DNA from 2 places in the Moorella naiadis (nom. illeg.) genome. Region 1 is predicted to be linked to the other one. Evidence: riboswitches for the same ligand, from Rfam matches in the RefSeq annotation. Region 1 holds a riboswitch; the other holds the start of a gene.
The links. Region 1 has a riboswitch for cyclic di-AMP ahead of SDD30_RS03850 (C40 family peptidase). Riboswitches for the same ligand answer to the same signal wherever they lie in the genome.
Positions count from the first base shown of each region.

Region 2: linked by a shared signal. The riboswitch ahead of SDD30_RS02175 (CAP domain-containing protein) and the one ahead of SDD30_RS03850 (C40 family peptidase) in region 1 are both predicted to bind cyclic di-AMP.

Region 1 covers NZ_JAXGFQ010000004.1:85,714-92,787, reverse strand. Annotated here, with positions in the region: gene SDD30_RS03850 (C40 family peptidase) at 93-746, opposite strand; cyclic di-AMP (ydaO/yuaA leader) riboswitch at 755-898, opposite strand; gene SDD30_RS03845 (MFS transporter) at 1,221-2,570, shown strand; gene SDD30_RS03840 (MtaA/CmuA family methyltransferase) at 2,598-3,605, shown strand; gene SDD30_RS03835 (PucR family transcriptional regulator) at 3,887-5,161, shown strand; gene SDD30_RS03830 (MtaA/CmuA family methyltransferase) at 5,273-6,322, shown strand; gene gmk (guanylate kinase) at 6,405-7,052, shown strand; gene SDD30_RS03820 (amino acid ABC transporter ATP-binding/permease protein) at 7,062-7,074, opposite strand, start outside.
Region 2 covers NZ_JAXGFQ010000002.1:163,052-170,125, forward strand. Annotated here, with positions in the region: gene sigI (RNA polymerase sigma factor SigI) at 1-66, opposite strand, end outside; gene SDD30_RS02145 (DUF2905 domain-containing protein) at 115-339, opposite strand; gene ruvB (Holliday junction branch migration DNA helicase RuvB) at 355-1,365, opposite strand; gene ruvA (Holliday junction branch migration protein RuvA) at 1,366-1,974, opposite strand; gene ruvC (crossover junction endodeoxyribonuclease RuvC) at 1,971-2,474, opposite strand; gene SDD30_RS02165 (hypothetical protein) at 2,598-3,152, opposite strand; gene SDD30_RS02170 (YebC/PmpR family DNA-binding transcriptional regulator) at 3,233-3,991, opposite strand; cyclic di-AMP (ydaO/yuaA leader) riboswitch at 4,299-4,498, shown strand; gene SDD30_RS02175 (CAP domain-containing protein) at 4,549-5,277, shown strand; gene cysK (cysteine synthase A) at 5,403-6,323, opposite strand; gene SDD30_RS02185 (CooT family nickel-binding protein) at 6,477-6,668, opposite strand; gene SDD30_RS02190 (DUF3842 family protein) at 6,661-7,074, opposite strand, start outside.

The DNA.
Region 1 (7,074 bases):
GATAAGAGGTCTAGCAAAAGCCCTGGTTACGCGGGGCACCACCTGCAGCAATCAACAAGGGATGGCGGCGTTCAGCCGCCTTTTAATTTAGGCTACCTCACCCGCCGGGCGCCAACGTAGCGCGGCCCCCAGTAATAAGGATCGTTGATGCTGTCAATGGACACGCCGCTATTGGTGGCGCTGATAAAATTGCCATCTCCGACATAAATGCCCACATGGCTGATACCCCGGGCATAGGTGTGGAAAAAGACCAGATCGCCCGGCATAAGTTCATCTTTATCCACATGGGTGCCCAAGGAGGCCTGGTCGCTAGCCGAATGGGGCAGATCAATACCTACACGGTCAAAGACGTACAGGGTAAATCCGGAACAATCAAAACCCTTAGGGCTCGTCCCACCCCAACGGTAAGGAGTTCCTTCATACTGGCGGGCAATAGCGGCGATCCGGGCGCCCACGGTAGAGGGAGCGACGCTTTCGCTACGAGATGCCGGGGTGGGTTCATAACTGGTGGCGGGTGGGTTGTCGCCGGTGGGGATCTCCAGGGTTTGTCCAACAAGAATTAGCGAGGAATCCAAGTTGTTGGCGGCTTGAATCTGTTCTACCGTTACACCATAGCGCCGTGATAAAGCCCAGAGGGTGTCCCCCCTCTGCACTTCGTATGGTTGGGCCAGGGCTACCCCGGCGGCCACTAAAGTAAAGGCCCCGGCCAGGGTGGCGGTCAGACAATACTTCGACCACTTCTTCAATTAGCTAAGACCTCACTCTCGCACACCTACGAGGTTAGTTGTCGGGTTCGGACCGAGAGTTAGCCCGGAGTCAGGGACTTTTTTACCCCTGCTCTTCACCCCAAAAATATCCCCCGTTTCCCGTCTTTACGGGAATTCGGTGCAAAAATATGACTTTTTAATTATACCGTCGAAAAAGGGAACAGTAAAATGCCATTATACTAGCTCTGGCGCCATAACCTGGCAGGAAGTAAAATATTCTTTCCTTAAGGAGCTTTTTCTTATGAATTCATACCAGTTATACCGGGAAGAATGGGATATGCTTTTTGCCTATCAATTAACGTTTTGGCGAAGAAAGAGTGTGCATGAAGACCACAGGTTTTTCCGCTAGAGCGAAGAAAGTATATTTAGTCCATAATCAGAAAACGGTGTGGGAGGGAGGAGGCTTGAAAACACCGGAATGGACACTAAACCTTAAAAGCGAGGTGGAACTTTATGAACAAAAATGCTCCGGCAGCTGCCGGCTGGTGGCGTTACCGTTATCTGGTTGCAGCCATATTGTTTTTCGGCTACAGCATCCAGTACCTGGACCGGGTAAAAACAACGGTTTTGGTGCCCTTGATCAGTGAAAGCCTCCACCTGACCCATGGTGATGTTGGCAATGCCATGTTCTTATTGATGGTTTTTTACGGTCCGACCCAGGTTCTATCCGGTTTCCTTTGCGACCGCTTTGGTCCCAAAAAAGTACTGGTGTTTTCATTATTTACCTGGAGCCTCTTTACTATTTACATGGCTTTTATGCAGAATGTCACTGAATGGTATATCCGTAATGCTTTATTTGGTATTTTAGTTGGCACCGAGTTTGTACCGAGTGCCCGCCTAATCGCCCGCTGGTTCCCGAAAAGGGAGCGGGCCCAGGCCCAGGGGATCCTTTCCTGGTCCTGGATTGTTACCCCGGCGTGGGCACCTTTGCTGGCAACTTTTCTGGCTGCCTACTTTAACGACTGGCGTCCGGTTTTTATCTGGCTGGGTCTTTTCGGTCTGGTACCACTGATAATCGTATTGTTTTTTATTTATGACCGGCCTGAACAGATGCGTCGTTTAAGTGATGCTGAGGTTAAGGAGAGTTACGCCGATGAACTTGAGAGCGGTATATTGCAGGAAGGGGCCCTTAGCCGGGAGAACCTGGCCCAGCAGGCTAAAAAGGCTGAGATTCCCCTGCGAGATGTATTACTGAATAAGAGTTTTATAGCTGTGGTGATCTCTTACCTGGCCTGCCAGATGACCTTCTGGGGGGTAGTTACCTGGTCGCCCAGTTATTTAAGTGAAGTATTTAAGTTTAGCCTGACGAAGATGGGTGCCTGGGCCTCTATCTACTTTGCCGCCGGAATAATCGGTGCTTTCCTGAGTTCCAGGATTTCGGACAAGGTATTCAGTGGTCGTCGCCGCCCAATGATTATCCTCTCCTTTATCGGCACCATCCCCTTTATTCTTCTTCTGGCCACGGTGCGACCGGGGATCAGCAATATGGCCTTGGTACTCATCCTAGCCGGTGCCGGTTTCTTTGCCAATATGATCTGGGGTCCAATCCTTGCCTGGCCGGCCGATGTTTTCAGTCCAGAGATGTATGGCCGCGCCCTCGGTTTTGTGACTGGCATCGCCTACTTTGGAGCTGCCTTTGCTCCGCTCATTATGAGCCGCCTTATTATGAAAACGGCAGCCGGTGTTTCCTACACCTACGCCTGGGTGTTTATTGCCTTTTGCGCGGTACTGGGTTTGATTGCTTCATCATTAGTCAGCGATAGACATGAGACCACATTTCATAATCAGGCTATTACTGAATAACTACCGAGGTGACATCCATTGTCCGTCATGACTCCCAAAGAACGTGTCCTCCGTGCTTTAAACCAGCAATGGGTCGACCGTATCCCCGTGGGCAATCCAGTATCGGTAGCTACTGTAGAATCCATGGCGGCCTGCGGCGCCTATTTCCCCGCCGTCCACCTGGACGCAGAGAAAATGGCCACCCTGGCCGCCACCGGCCACGAGATCCTGGGGTTCGACACCATCGCCCCCTACTTCAGTGTCCAGCAGGAGGCGGCGGCCTTCGGCCTCAAGATGAATTGGGGTGAAATTGACTCCATGCCCGATGTCCTGGAGAACCCCTATGAGGATCCTGGGGCGATCACGATCCCGGATGATTTCCTGGAGCGCCCCTCTATCCGGACCGTGCTGGATGCCCTGCGCATCCTGAAAAAGGAGTACGGCGACCACGTCTGCCTGGTGGGCAAGATAATGGGCCCCTGGACACTGTCCTACCACCTGCACGGCACCCAGAACTTCCTCATCAAAACCATCCTGGAACCGGACAAGGTGCGCGGTTTCCTGGATAAGCTTAAAGGCCTTAGCGTTATGTTCGCCAACGCCCAGTTCGCCGCCGGCGCCGATGTGGTCACGGTGGCCGACCACGCTACCGGCGACCTGGTGAGCGGCACCTGCTACCGTGACTTCCTCCTGCCGGTGCACCAGGAGATGACGGGGCAGATCAAAGGCCCTACTATCCTGCATATCTGCGGCAACACCACCGACCGCCTGGATTATATCGCCCGGGCCGGCTTCAACTGTTTCCACTTCGATTCCAAGGTCAACCCCCGAACGGCCCACAAAATTATCAATGGCCGTATCGCTCTGACTGGCAGTATCAACAACCCGGTGACCCTGTTTAACGGCACCCCGGACGATGTCCGCCGGGAGGTCTGGGCCAACTGCGAGGCCGGTATTGAAATTATTTCCCCGGAGTGCGCCGTGCCCTTACGGACACCTAACGCGAATCTGAAGGCGATCGTGGCGGCGGTGGAGGAATACTGCCGCACCCATTAAAATGGGCCTTAAAACGGGTGCAACAAAGATTGGCAAACCCCCAGGATGGCTATCCGGGTGCCAGTGATTAATACTGCGAAAATCTGTCACCATTCTGGCGGGCCCCCGGAAGAGAAGCCGGGGGCCTGTTTATAGAAAAGAGCAGGAGTAAAGAAAGGTTATCGCGAATTTTTTGTCTGACGGTAGAGGCGTTTATAGTTGTTGGGAGTTAACTTTTACTTTATTAGACAATGGTCCAAAAAGCGGAGGGGAAGCGGAGAGGAAGGGGGGTAGAGCCCAATATGCTGCACCAGGACTTAATTCAGCCCCTGCTGGACCGTGCGGCGGCCTTCGGTCCGGGGGTTATAGAGGTTATCAACCTTGAGGGGGTAATCGTTGCCAGCTCTGATCCGTCGCGGGTAAACTTAACCCGGCCGGAGGTACAGGAGTTAACCGTTGCCGGGGTCGCGTTGCCCTCGGCCCCAGTGCCCGCTGCCGAATTCCATACCGCCCGGCAACATCCGCAACTGGAGGATAATGGTGGCCAGATAGCCCCCTTCCTCCCCATAACCGTTAGCGATGAACTTACCGCCTGGTTGGGCTGGCAGGGGGTGCTGTCCCGGGAAACCCTGGCTTTATTGCAGGCCGCCCTCGTAGGGGTGTTGACGGCAGCCCGGCGCCGGGACGAGCAACACTTCGCCGCCCGGGAAGAGGAGGCCCTTTTAAATGCTCTTCTGGACCGGGAAGCCGCAGCCAGGGAGGAGGAATTAAAGTTACGGGCTCTGAATGCCGGGTATGATCTCAACCTGCCCCGGGCCGTTATCGTCCTACGACTGGAACCCAAAGAGAACAGCTACTTTAATATTAACCTGCACCTGGGTTATGACGTTACCCGGGAACAGTTAAAAGGTGAAATCTGGGATCAGATCAAGGGCGATCTTTATCTAACAGCTCAGGACCTTATTGCTTTCCATGGTGAGGAGCACCTGGTGATTTGCAAGGCTTTTCTAAATATGGAGAACCCCGGCCGCCTTTACCAGGCCCTGGATGTGATGGGCAAGCACCTATATGAACTGATAAAGGATAACCACCTCTTTGCCGTCCAGGCGGCTTATGGGAGTATTGTTGCCGAGGTTGCCGGCTTGCGGCAATCCTACTTGGAGGCGGTGGAGTTAATCTCCCTTGGTCGGTCCTGCGGCAAGATGTATGGCTTTATCGATGCCGAGGCTATTCTTTTTGAAGCCTTGGTGTGCGCCTTGCCGGGGCGTCTGACCAGCAGGTACCTGGAACCACTATTTCAGCGGATCGAAACAGCCGGAGAAGAGGGTATCCAGTTGTTGGACACGATCGAGGTTTATATTGATAATAACATGAACATCAAGCAAACGGCCGATAAGCTGTACCTGCACCGCAACACCGTCACCAACCGCCTGGAGAGATTGAAACAACTGACGGGCCTGGATCCCGATAGCGGCTTCTGCGCCCTTTTCTGGCTGAAGATGCTGGCCATTTACCGGCGCCTGGCCGCGTTACAGCGGCGAAATGATCCTGTGCCTTCAGGCCTGGACCGGGGATAGCAGCTGGACGCGGGAGGGGAGGAATGGCCCGTCTCCGGCGGGGTTTGCGGTAGCGGCAAACTTAGCGCAGCCATAGTGAGACGGTCGTGAGGGGGAGGGGGGTGATAAGTCATGGCGGCCAGGGAACAAATGACGGGCTGCGAGCGAGTAATAGGGGCTTTAAAGGGAGGGGAAGTCGATCGCTTACCCCTGATAACGCCGACTTCGGTGGCGACGGTGGAAAGCATGGCGGCCACCGGCGCTTATTTCCCGGAAGCCCATACCGACCCGCATAAGATGGCCGCCCTGGCTGCCGCCGGCCATGAACTCCTGGGTTTTGATACCACGGCCCCCTACTTCAGTATCCTGCTGGAAGCGGCCGCTCTGGGGTGTGACGTGGACTGGAATCCGGCGGATGCCATGCCGGCTGTTAAAAAGAACCCCCTGGAGAGATGGGACGATTGGCGACCGCCGAGTAATTTCCTGGACCGGCAACCGGTTAAAGCCCTGCTGAAAGCTATCCGCCTGTTAAAAGACCGCTACGGCAACCGAATAGCTGTGGTAGGTAAAGTCATTGGTCCCTGGACCCTGGCCTACCACCTCTGCGGGGTGCAGAATTTCCTCCTGGGGCTGGTCCTGGAACCGGATTCCGTGCGCGAACTCCTGGACCGGTTACTGGCGGTACCCCTGCAGCTGGCTGCGGCGGAGCTGGGGGCCGGGGCCGACGTCCTCACCTGGGCTGACCACGCCACCAGTGACCTGGTCAGCGCCGCAGCCTACCGGGAGTTTCTTTTGCCCCGGCACCAGCAGGCCATGGAACAGTGGCCGGCGGAAATTCCCGTCATCCTGCACACCTGCGGCCGGGCTACCGATCGGCTGGGTTACTTCACCCAGACTGGATTTACGGCCTTTCATTTCGATTCCCGCAACCCGCCGGGAGAACTCCTCAATCTGGCCAATGGGAAGTTGACCCTGGTGGGCGGCCTTAACAACCCCCAGACCCTCCTCAACAGTAGAGTCGATGAAGTAAGGACCGCCGTCGAAGAGTTGCTCCGGGCCGGCGTCCACCTGGTAGCGCCGGAGTGCGCCGTACCCCTGCGGACGCCGAACCGGAACCTGCAGGCGGTCGTTCGGGCGGTGCGTGACTTCAACCGCCGGCAGCGCGAACACGGGGAAAAGTAGCATTGCTCCTTCTCGAAAGGTATGCTAAAATGTATTTAATTTGCTAGGCCTCCATAATTTTTATGGTGTGTGATGACAATCTATGGAAGATGGCAATAATTCTACGGCAGGGCTTATCCTCAACTTTCAAACCCGGGACCGCAAAGAGAGGCCGGGCCTCTTTTTTATTATTTCCGGGCCTTCCGGAGTCGGGAAGAACACCCTGCTCCATTTTGCCCTGGAGCGGGTGAGAGGTATCTATTACCTGCCCTCCATTACCACCCGTCCGGTACGGCCGGGGGAGACCCAGGGTGCACCCTATTTTTTTGTCAGCAAAGATGATTTTGAGGCCATGATTGCCGCCGGCGCCTTCCTGGAATGGAAACAGATCTACTCGGGGGATTACTACGGCACCCACCTGCCGACCATCCTCTACGCCCTGGAGAAGGGTTATGACCTCACCACCGATATGGATGTCCTGGGATGCGCCGAAGTTATGAAGCGCTTCCCGGATAATGTAGTACCGGTTTTTATCGCCCCACCCAACCTGGAGGAATTGCGCCACCGGCTGGCCGGGAGGGAAAAGGATCCCGGCGTCATTGCCCGAAGGCTGGAACGGGTGACTATGGAAATGGGCTACGTTGACAGGTACCGGCATGTGATCATCAACGATGACCTGGAACGGGCCGGGGGCGAACTGGTCCAGATCCTGACTGAGTATTCCCAGAAGGGTTCGGGGAAATTGAAATAGCATTATTTGTTATGGCGCTATC
Region 2 (7,074 bases), on a different contig from region 1:
ATCCCCACCCCTGGCCTGGGCCAGGAGGTGGTTGGGATCAGCTCCGGGCTGCAATTTGCGCTTCACCTCACTATACTTTTTCGCACCGGTATCCAAATTTATGGCCGGCGGGAATCACCGCCGGAAAAGTAAGTTTAATACTATCGTCAGGATCAGGCTAAGCACTAAAGAGGTGACCAGGGGCAGGTAGAAGGTAAAGTTGCCCTTCTGGATATAAATGTCGCCCGGCAGTCGGCCGATGGCCAGGAGCTTGCCCAGGCCCAGGAGCAACAGGCCCATGAGGGCCAGGAAAAGCCCCATCCCCAGGAGCATCCGGCCTAAAAAACTCCAGTCACCCATGAAGTGTTCCTCCCTTCAAAACAAGCGGCCTTCAGGTTTAATCCCCAGGTGTTCATAGGCCCCCGGGGTAGCTACCCGGCCCCGGGGGGTACGCTGGAGAAAGCCCTGCTGGAGTAAAAAGGGTTCGTAGACGTCCTCGATGGTGTCCGGCTCTTCGCTGATGGCCGCTGCCAGGGTCTCCAGACCGGCCGGGCCGCCGTTAAATTTGCGAATCAGGGTTAACAGCAGGCGCCGGTCGGAGCTGTCCAGGCCGGCAGCGTCGACCTGCAGGAGCTCCAGGGCCTCCCGGGCTACTTCCTGGGTGATGACCCCGCCGGCCCGGATCTCGGCGTAATCCCGGACCCGTTTTAACAAACGGTTGGCCACCCGGGGTGTCCCCCGGGCGCGCCGGGCGATCTCCCGGGCTCCTTCCGGCTCGATGGCTACCGTGAGGATACCGGCCGCGCGGCGGATGATCTCTTCCAGTTCCGCCACCTGGTAAAACTCCAGGCGAGAGTTGATGCCGAAGCGGTCCCGCAGGGGGGAAGATAGTAACCCGGCCCTGGTCGTCGCCCCCACCAGGGTAAAGGGGGGCAGGTCCAGGCGGATGGAGCGGGCACCCGGTCCTTTGCCCAGGATAATATCCAGGACGAAGTCTTCCATGGCCGGGTAGAGGATCTCCTCGACCTGGCGGGGCAGGCGGTGAATTTCATCGATAAAGAGGACGTCATGGGGCTGCAGGTTGGTAAGGATGGCTGCCAGGTCCCCGGCCCGCTCCAGGGCCGGCCCCGAGGTAACCCGCAGCTGCACCCCCAATTCATTGGCGATTATCCCGGCCAGGGTCGTTTTGCCGAGCCCTGGCGGACCATAGAGAAGGACGTGATCCAGGGCCTCGCCCCGTTCGCGGGCCGCCTGGATAAAAATACCCAGGGTCTCCTTGACATGTTCCTGGCCTATGTACTCGGCCAGGCGGCGCGGCCGCAGGCTCAAATCCAGTTCCTGGTCTTCATGATGCAGGTTGCCGGCTACCAGTCTTTCCGTCGCCAACTAAAAACCTCCCCCTTGGCCCAGGGTTTTGAGTACTGCCTGGAGCAGGGCCGTGGTCGTGGCCCCTGACCCCAATTCCTGCCGTGCCCGGGCCAGAACTGGGGCAACCTCTTCCCGGCTGTAGCCCAGGGCCTCCAGGGCGGCCAGGACTTCATCATTATCCTTGTCCCCAGCCGGGCTGGCTGCCGCCACCGGCCCGTTTATCAGGCGGGATTTCCTTACGGTATCCTTTAGTTCCACCAGTAACCGCTGGGCTTTTTTAGCCCCAATACCAGGCAGGGCGGTTAAAAAGGCCGTATCCCCGGCGGCAATGGCCCGGGCGAACTGGTCCGGGGTAGCCGCCCCCAGGATCTGGAGGGCGCCCCGGGGCCCGATACCATTCACCCCCCGCAGGAGGGTAAAGAGGCGCAATTCTTCGGGCCGGGTAAAGCCATAAAGTTCCAGGGCGTCTTCCCTGACCACCAGCTGGGTATAGACGGCTACTTCCGCCCCTGGCTCCGGCCAGGAACGATTGGTCGCCGTGCGCACCAGCCAGCCGATGCCCCCGGTCTCCAGGAGGATGCCCTCCGGCATGACCTGGTGTAACTGGCCCCGCAGGTACCCGATCACCGGCCCGCCGCCTCCTGTTCCTTTTGCCGCCAGGGGGCGAAGCTAGCGTGGCAAATGGCTACTGCCAGGGCATCAGCCACGTCATCAGGCCGCGGTCTTGCCGGCAAGGCCAGTAAAGCCTGGACCATGCGCTCGACCTGTTCCTTGGGTGCCCGGCCAAAACCGGCCACGGACTGTTTGACTTCCAGGGGGGTATACTCGGCTACCGGCAGGCCGGCGTGGGCTGCCGCCAGGAGGATTACCCCCCTAGCCTGGCCCACGGCCAGGGCGGTTTTACTGTTTTTATTGAAAAAGAGTTCCTCGATGGCCAGGGTTGCCGGCTGCTGCCGGGTGATTAACTCCCAGAGACCGGTATAAATGGTTGCCAGCCGCTGGCAGGTTTCCTCACCAGCCGGCGTCCGGATACAGCCATAGTCCAGGGCCTGCAGGCGGCCGCTGCTGGCCTTTACCAGGCCGTAGCCGACAATGGCTGTACCGGGATCAATTCCCAGGATTAACATGATTATGCCTCCGTAAAGAACAAGTAACCTCCTGGCAACTATTCGACATCCAGGAGAGCAGTTCCTTTTTTCCAACCAAAAGAAAAACCGGGTCAGCGACCCGGTGGGGCATGGCGTAAATATTCAACGGTATTCATCCAGGCTGTCCAGGGCTTCCAGGAGCTCTTGCTCGGAATTAAAGACAGCGGCACCGCTCTGGATCTGGGCCTGCCAGTTGGGCGGTAATGAGGAAAGCTTCAGGCCGGTCACCCGCAGTAGCGGCCCCAGGGTACCGGCAGGACCCTGGTAAACAGCTACCAGGCCGTCCTTGACGGCCAGGTGGCGTTTAGGGGCACAGGCCGGGCACAGGCCGTCTACCTCCTGGGTGGCGACCAGGCGCCCGCTTTCCTGGGTCAGGTGCCAGCCCTCGGTTGCCGGGAACAGGGTGCTCATCTCTTCCCTGCCGGCCCACTGCCACTTGACCCCTGCCGGCAGGGGCAGCGGGTAGGAATGACCGCAGCCCCGGTAGTACTTTTCCAGCCGCGGCTCGAGCTGGAACCGGGGTTCGATAATCCCCGGCACCCGTAAGACCACCGCCTGGCGGCCGGAGTTCACCCTGGCCCCCTGGTAGGCAACTATTCCTCCCAGCAGGAAAATAATCAGGCCGATGATAATTAAACGCCGGCTATAAACTGGCATCGTGGCGCCTCCCGGTTAAAATTGCCACTAGCTAGCATTGCCGGCCGCCGTAACTTTTATACCTTTTACTAGCTACTTTCCTATATATCCAACTGGTCCATAATTGCAGCAGGAATATCGGCATTTGTATATACTGCCTGGACGTCATCGTGATCCTCCAGGCGGTCTACCAGGCGCATAACTTTACCGGCCATCTCCGGGTCATCGATGGTGACCGTCGTTTGCGGTACCATCTCGACCTCGGCACTGGCGATGGTGACGCCACTGGCCTGCAGGGCCTCCCGGACTGCTTCCAGCTCACCAGGTGCTGTTTTGATTTCCAGCACCTCGTCGTCCTCGTCATCGACGTCCTCAGCCCCGGCCTCAATAGCCTGCAGGATTACTTCTTCCCGCTTCTCTCCGGCCGGGATTTCCACTGTGATTACCCCTTTAGGGTTAAACATCCAGGCCACACAGCCGTTTTCGCCCAGGTTACCACCGCCCCGGGAGAAGATGTAACGAATCTCCGATGCTGTGCGGTTGCGGTTATCGGTGGCTATATTAAGGAGCATGGCTACGCCACCGGGTCCATAACCTTCATAGGTCATTTCCTCATAATTGGCCCCTTCCAGTTCGCCGGTGCCGCGCATAATGGCCCGCTGGATATTTTCATTGGGCATATTGGCTTCTTTGGCCTTGGCTATGGCCGCTTTCAGGCGCATATTACCCTCAGGATCGCCGCCCCCTATGCGGGCGGCAATGATAATCTCGCGCCCGATTTTGGTAAAGAGGCGACCTCGTTTTTCATCGACCTTGGCCTTACGATTCTTGATATTGGCCCACTTGGAATGTCCGGACATCCCTTTGCCCTCCTCTCTCTCAGAATTTAATTGACGTTAAAATTCTAGCATAGAGGGCCGACCAAAAGCAACACTAACCCGGAACCCGGTAAAAAACTATGGAGCCCCTCATGGATGCTGTCGCCCTCGCCACGAAACCATGAAAATGTTCGCTAAAGGGCTGGCGAGTACAGGTGTAAGGCGGCTTGGTTCGAGGCGTCAGATACTTCCGCGAAGCCGCAGCAAAGCGACGGTGTAATATTTTACCTCTAAGTTTTATGTTAACTTATTTTCTGTTTTATGATAAAATGGGTAACAACGTCGTGGCCACCTGTAAACGCCGAATTTCCGTGGCAGGAAAACGGGGGGACCAATCATTGGGGTTAATCCCGGTCCCTGGCAATAGTTCTATCTTTAGCGGGCTTTCCTTGAGGGGAAGCCCCAGCGAAGGAGAAATAGCTGGGGGCCGGGTAGGGCACTTCCGCCCGCACCCGGCAGCTAACCCCGCAGGCGTTGGAAGGAGGTGGATTTATTATTAGCAGGGCCAGGCGTAAAGCATCAAGAAGGAGGCTTTGCCCGTGCGACGTAAGTGGCTAATCACCACCATGAACCTGGTCTTTGCCGCCGCCCTGGTCGCCCTACCTGTAAGCGCGGCCCGGGCCGTCACACCTGTCAATAATGCTCCCTCCATTACTTACGCTTATAACAATAGCCAGTATATCTCACCCTACTGGCTCTGGCACTACCGCCAGGTCGCCCTGAACCCCGGCAGCGGACAGGCATCCCAGCCTGCGCCGCAGCCAGTAAACCCGCCCCGGCCGGCCCCGGTACCCGTTCGGCCACCCAGGCCCGCTCCCCAGCCGCAACCTGTCCCGGCACCCCAGCCCGTACCCCAGCCGGCTCCCACCGGTAACTACCAGTTAAGTGACTATGAACAACAGGTAATCGATCTGGTCAACGCCGAACGGGCCAAAGCCGGCCTGAAGGCCCTGGCAGCCGATCCCCGGCTGGCCCGGGCGGCCCGTTTGAAGGCCGAAGACATGCGGGACCATAATTATTTCAGCCATGAGTCGCCAACCTATGGCTCCTTCGCTAACCTGCTGCAGCAATCTGGCATTAGCTTTCGCACAGCCGGAGAGAATATTGCCGCCGGTTACAGGACGCCGGCAGCGGTAGTGGCGGCCTGGATGAACAGTCCCGGCCACCGCAGCAATATCCTGAATGCTAACTTTACAGCCATTGGTGTTGGCTACGCCGCCGGCGGCAGCTACGGCACCTACTGGGCCCAGGAATTCATCGGCAATTAAGCGGAGAAATCAAACGGGGAAACAGGAAACGGCAGGTTTAAGTTAAAACCTGCCGTTTTTTTCTGCGGCCAGCACTACCGCTACCAGCGTTACCCATTGGGGATTGCTGCCGCCAACCCACTTCGTCAGCCTAATTTAAATAACTCGGTGCTCAGGTAACGCTCGCCGGTGTCCGGGGCAATGGCCAGGACCCTTTTGCCGCTCCCCAGGCTGCGGGCTACCTGCAGGGCAGCGTAGGCAGCCGCCCCGGAGGAGATGCCTACCAGCAAACCCTCCTCCCGGGCCAGGCGCCGGGCCGTTTCCAGGGCGTCTTCATTGGTTACGGTTATAACCTCATCAATGAGAGCCCTTTTTAGGACTGCCGGCACAAAACCAGCACCTATGCCCTGGATCTTATGCGGTCCCGGCCGGCCGCCGGAAAGGACCGGCGAGGCTGCCGGTTCCACGGCGATCACCTTCACTCCCGGAATCTCTTTTTTTAAAACCTCACTCACGCCGGTCAGAGTGCCACCGGTCCCTACGCCAGCGATAAAGGCGTCTATCCTACCGTCCATCTGCGCCAGGATCTCCCTGGCGGTAGCCTGGCGGTGGATGGCCGGGTTGGCCGGGTTTTCAAACTGCTGGGGCATGAAGTAGCCGGGATTCTCCCGGACTAGCTCCGTAGCTTTGTCCACGGCGCCCTTCATGCCCAGGTTTCCAGACGTTAGGACAAACTCCGCCCCGTAGGCGGCCATGAGCTTGCGCCTTTCCATGCTCATAGTCTCCGGCATGACCAGGAGCAGGCGGTAACCGCGTACGGCCGCTACCATGGCCAGGCCAATACCAGTATTGCCGCTGGTGGGTTCGACAATGGTGGCCCCTGGTTTAAGGCGGCCGTCGGCCTCGGCTGCTTCAATCATGCTCAGGGCGATCCGATCTTTAATACTCCCCCCCGGGTTGAAAAACTCTACTTTCAAGTATACCTCCAAGCCCTGATCCGGCAAGCGATTCAGGCGCAGGATCGGTGTCTGGCCGATTAACTGGGTGATGTCCCGGGCTACTTGCATCTCGACCCCTCCTATAGTTAAGTATTTCTATCGGAATTAATTACATAATAGCTCCTCCACCGGCCCTTGTCAAGTAATAAAGCCCCGGCATCTACCCTTTCTGGTAGTATGCCGGGGCTCCCGTTAGTAATTCCACCTCAACCGCATCCTGACTTAAAAGGCTTCCAGCACAATTTTATGGTCCACCAGGGCCATTTCTTTAATCCGGGCGCGCAGGAGTTTGCGCTTACCAAAGATATCCTCCATTAAGATGCCCTCTTCTCCAGGCAGGACCCGGTCGACATTCTCAAAAATCAGTTCCTCGTCCCCGCCTTCTTTCAACAGGTAGGCATTGGCTTCACACATCCTCGCTCCCCCCTTTCTGACAAAAAACCTTGAGGCGTTGTACCAGGGCTTCTATTAGATGGGGTAAGGGTTCCGTGGTAACCCCGATTATCTCTACCCCGGACCTGTTGACAGGCAACAAGATTTTGCGCGCTGGGCTGGCGGCAACGGCCGCCGCCATGGTCGGGGTCAGCTCGCCGAGCATAGCATCAGCCAGGATTACAGCCAGGGAGCCGGTGATAACGTCTACGCGGGGTACATTGTAGAGTATCGCTCTTTCACCGGTAGCACCCTCGTTGGCCCCGGCCTTAAGCATGGCCACGGTGGCCGCCGCGTTGGTCCCTAGGGCCAGGATCTCTACCTCTGGTGGCAGCTCCTGCCGCAGCCGCACGGTGATATGCTTGCCAATGCCGCCGCCCTGACCATC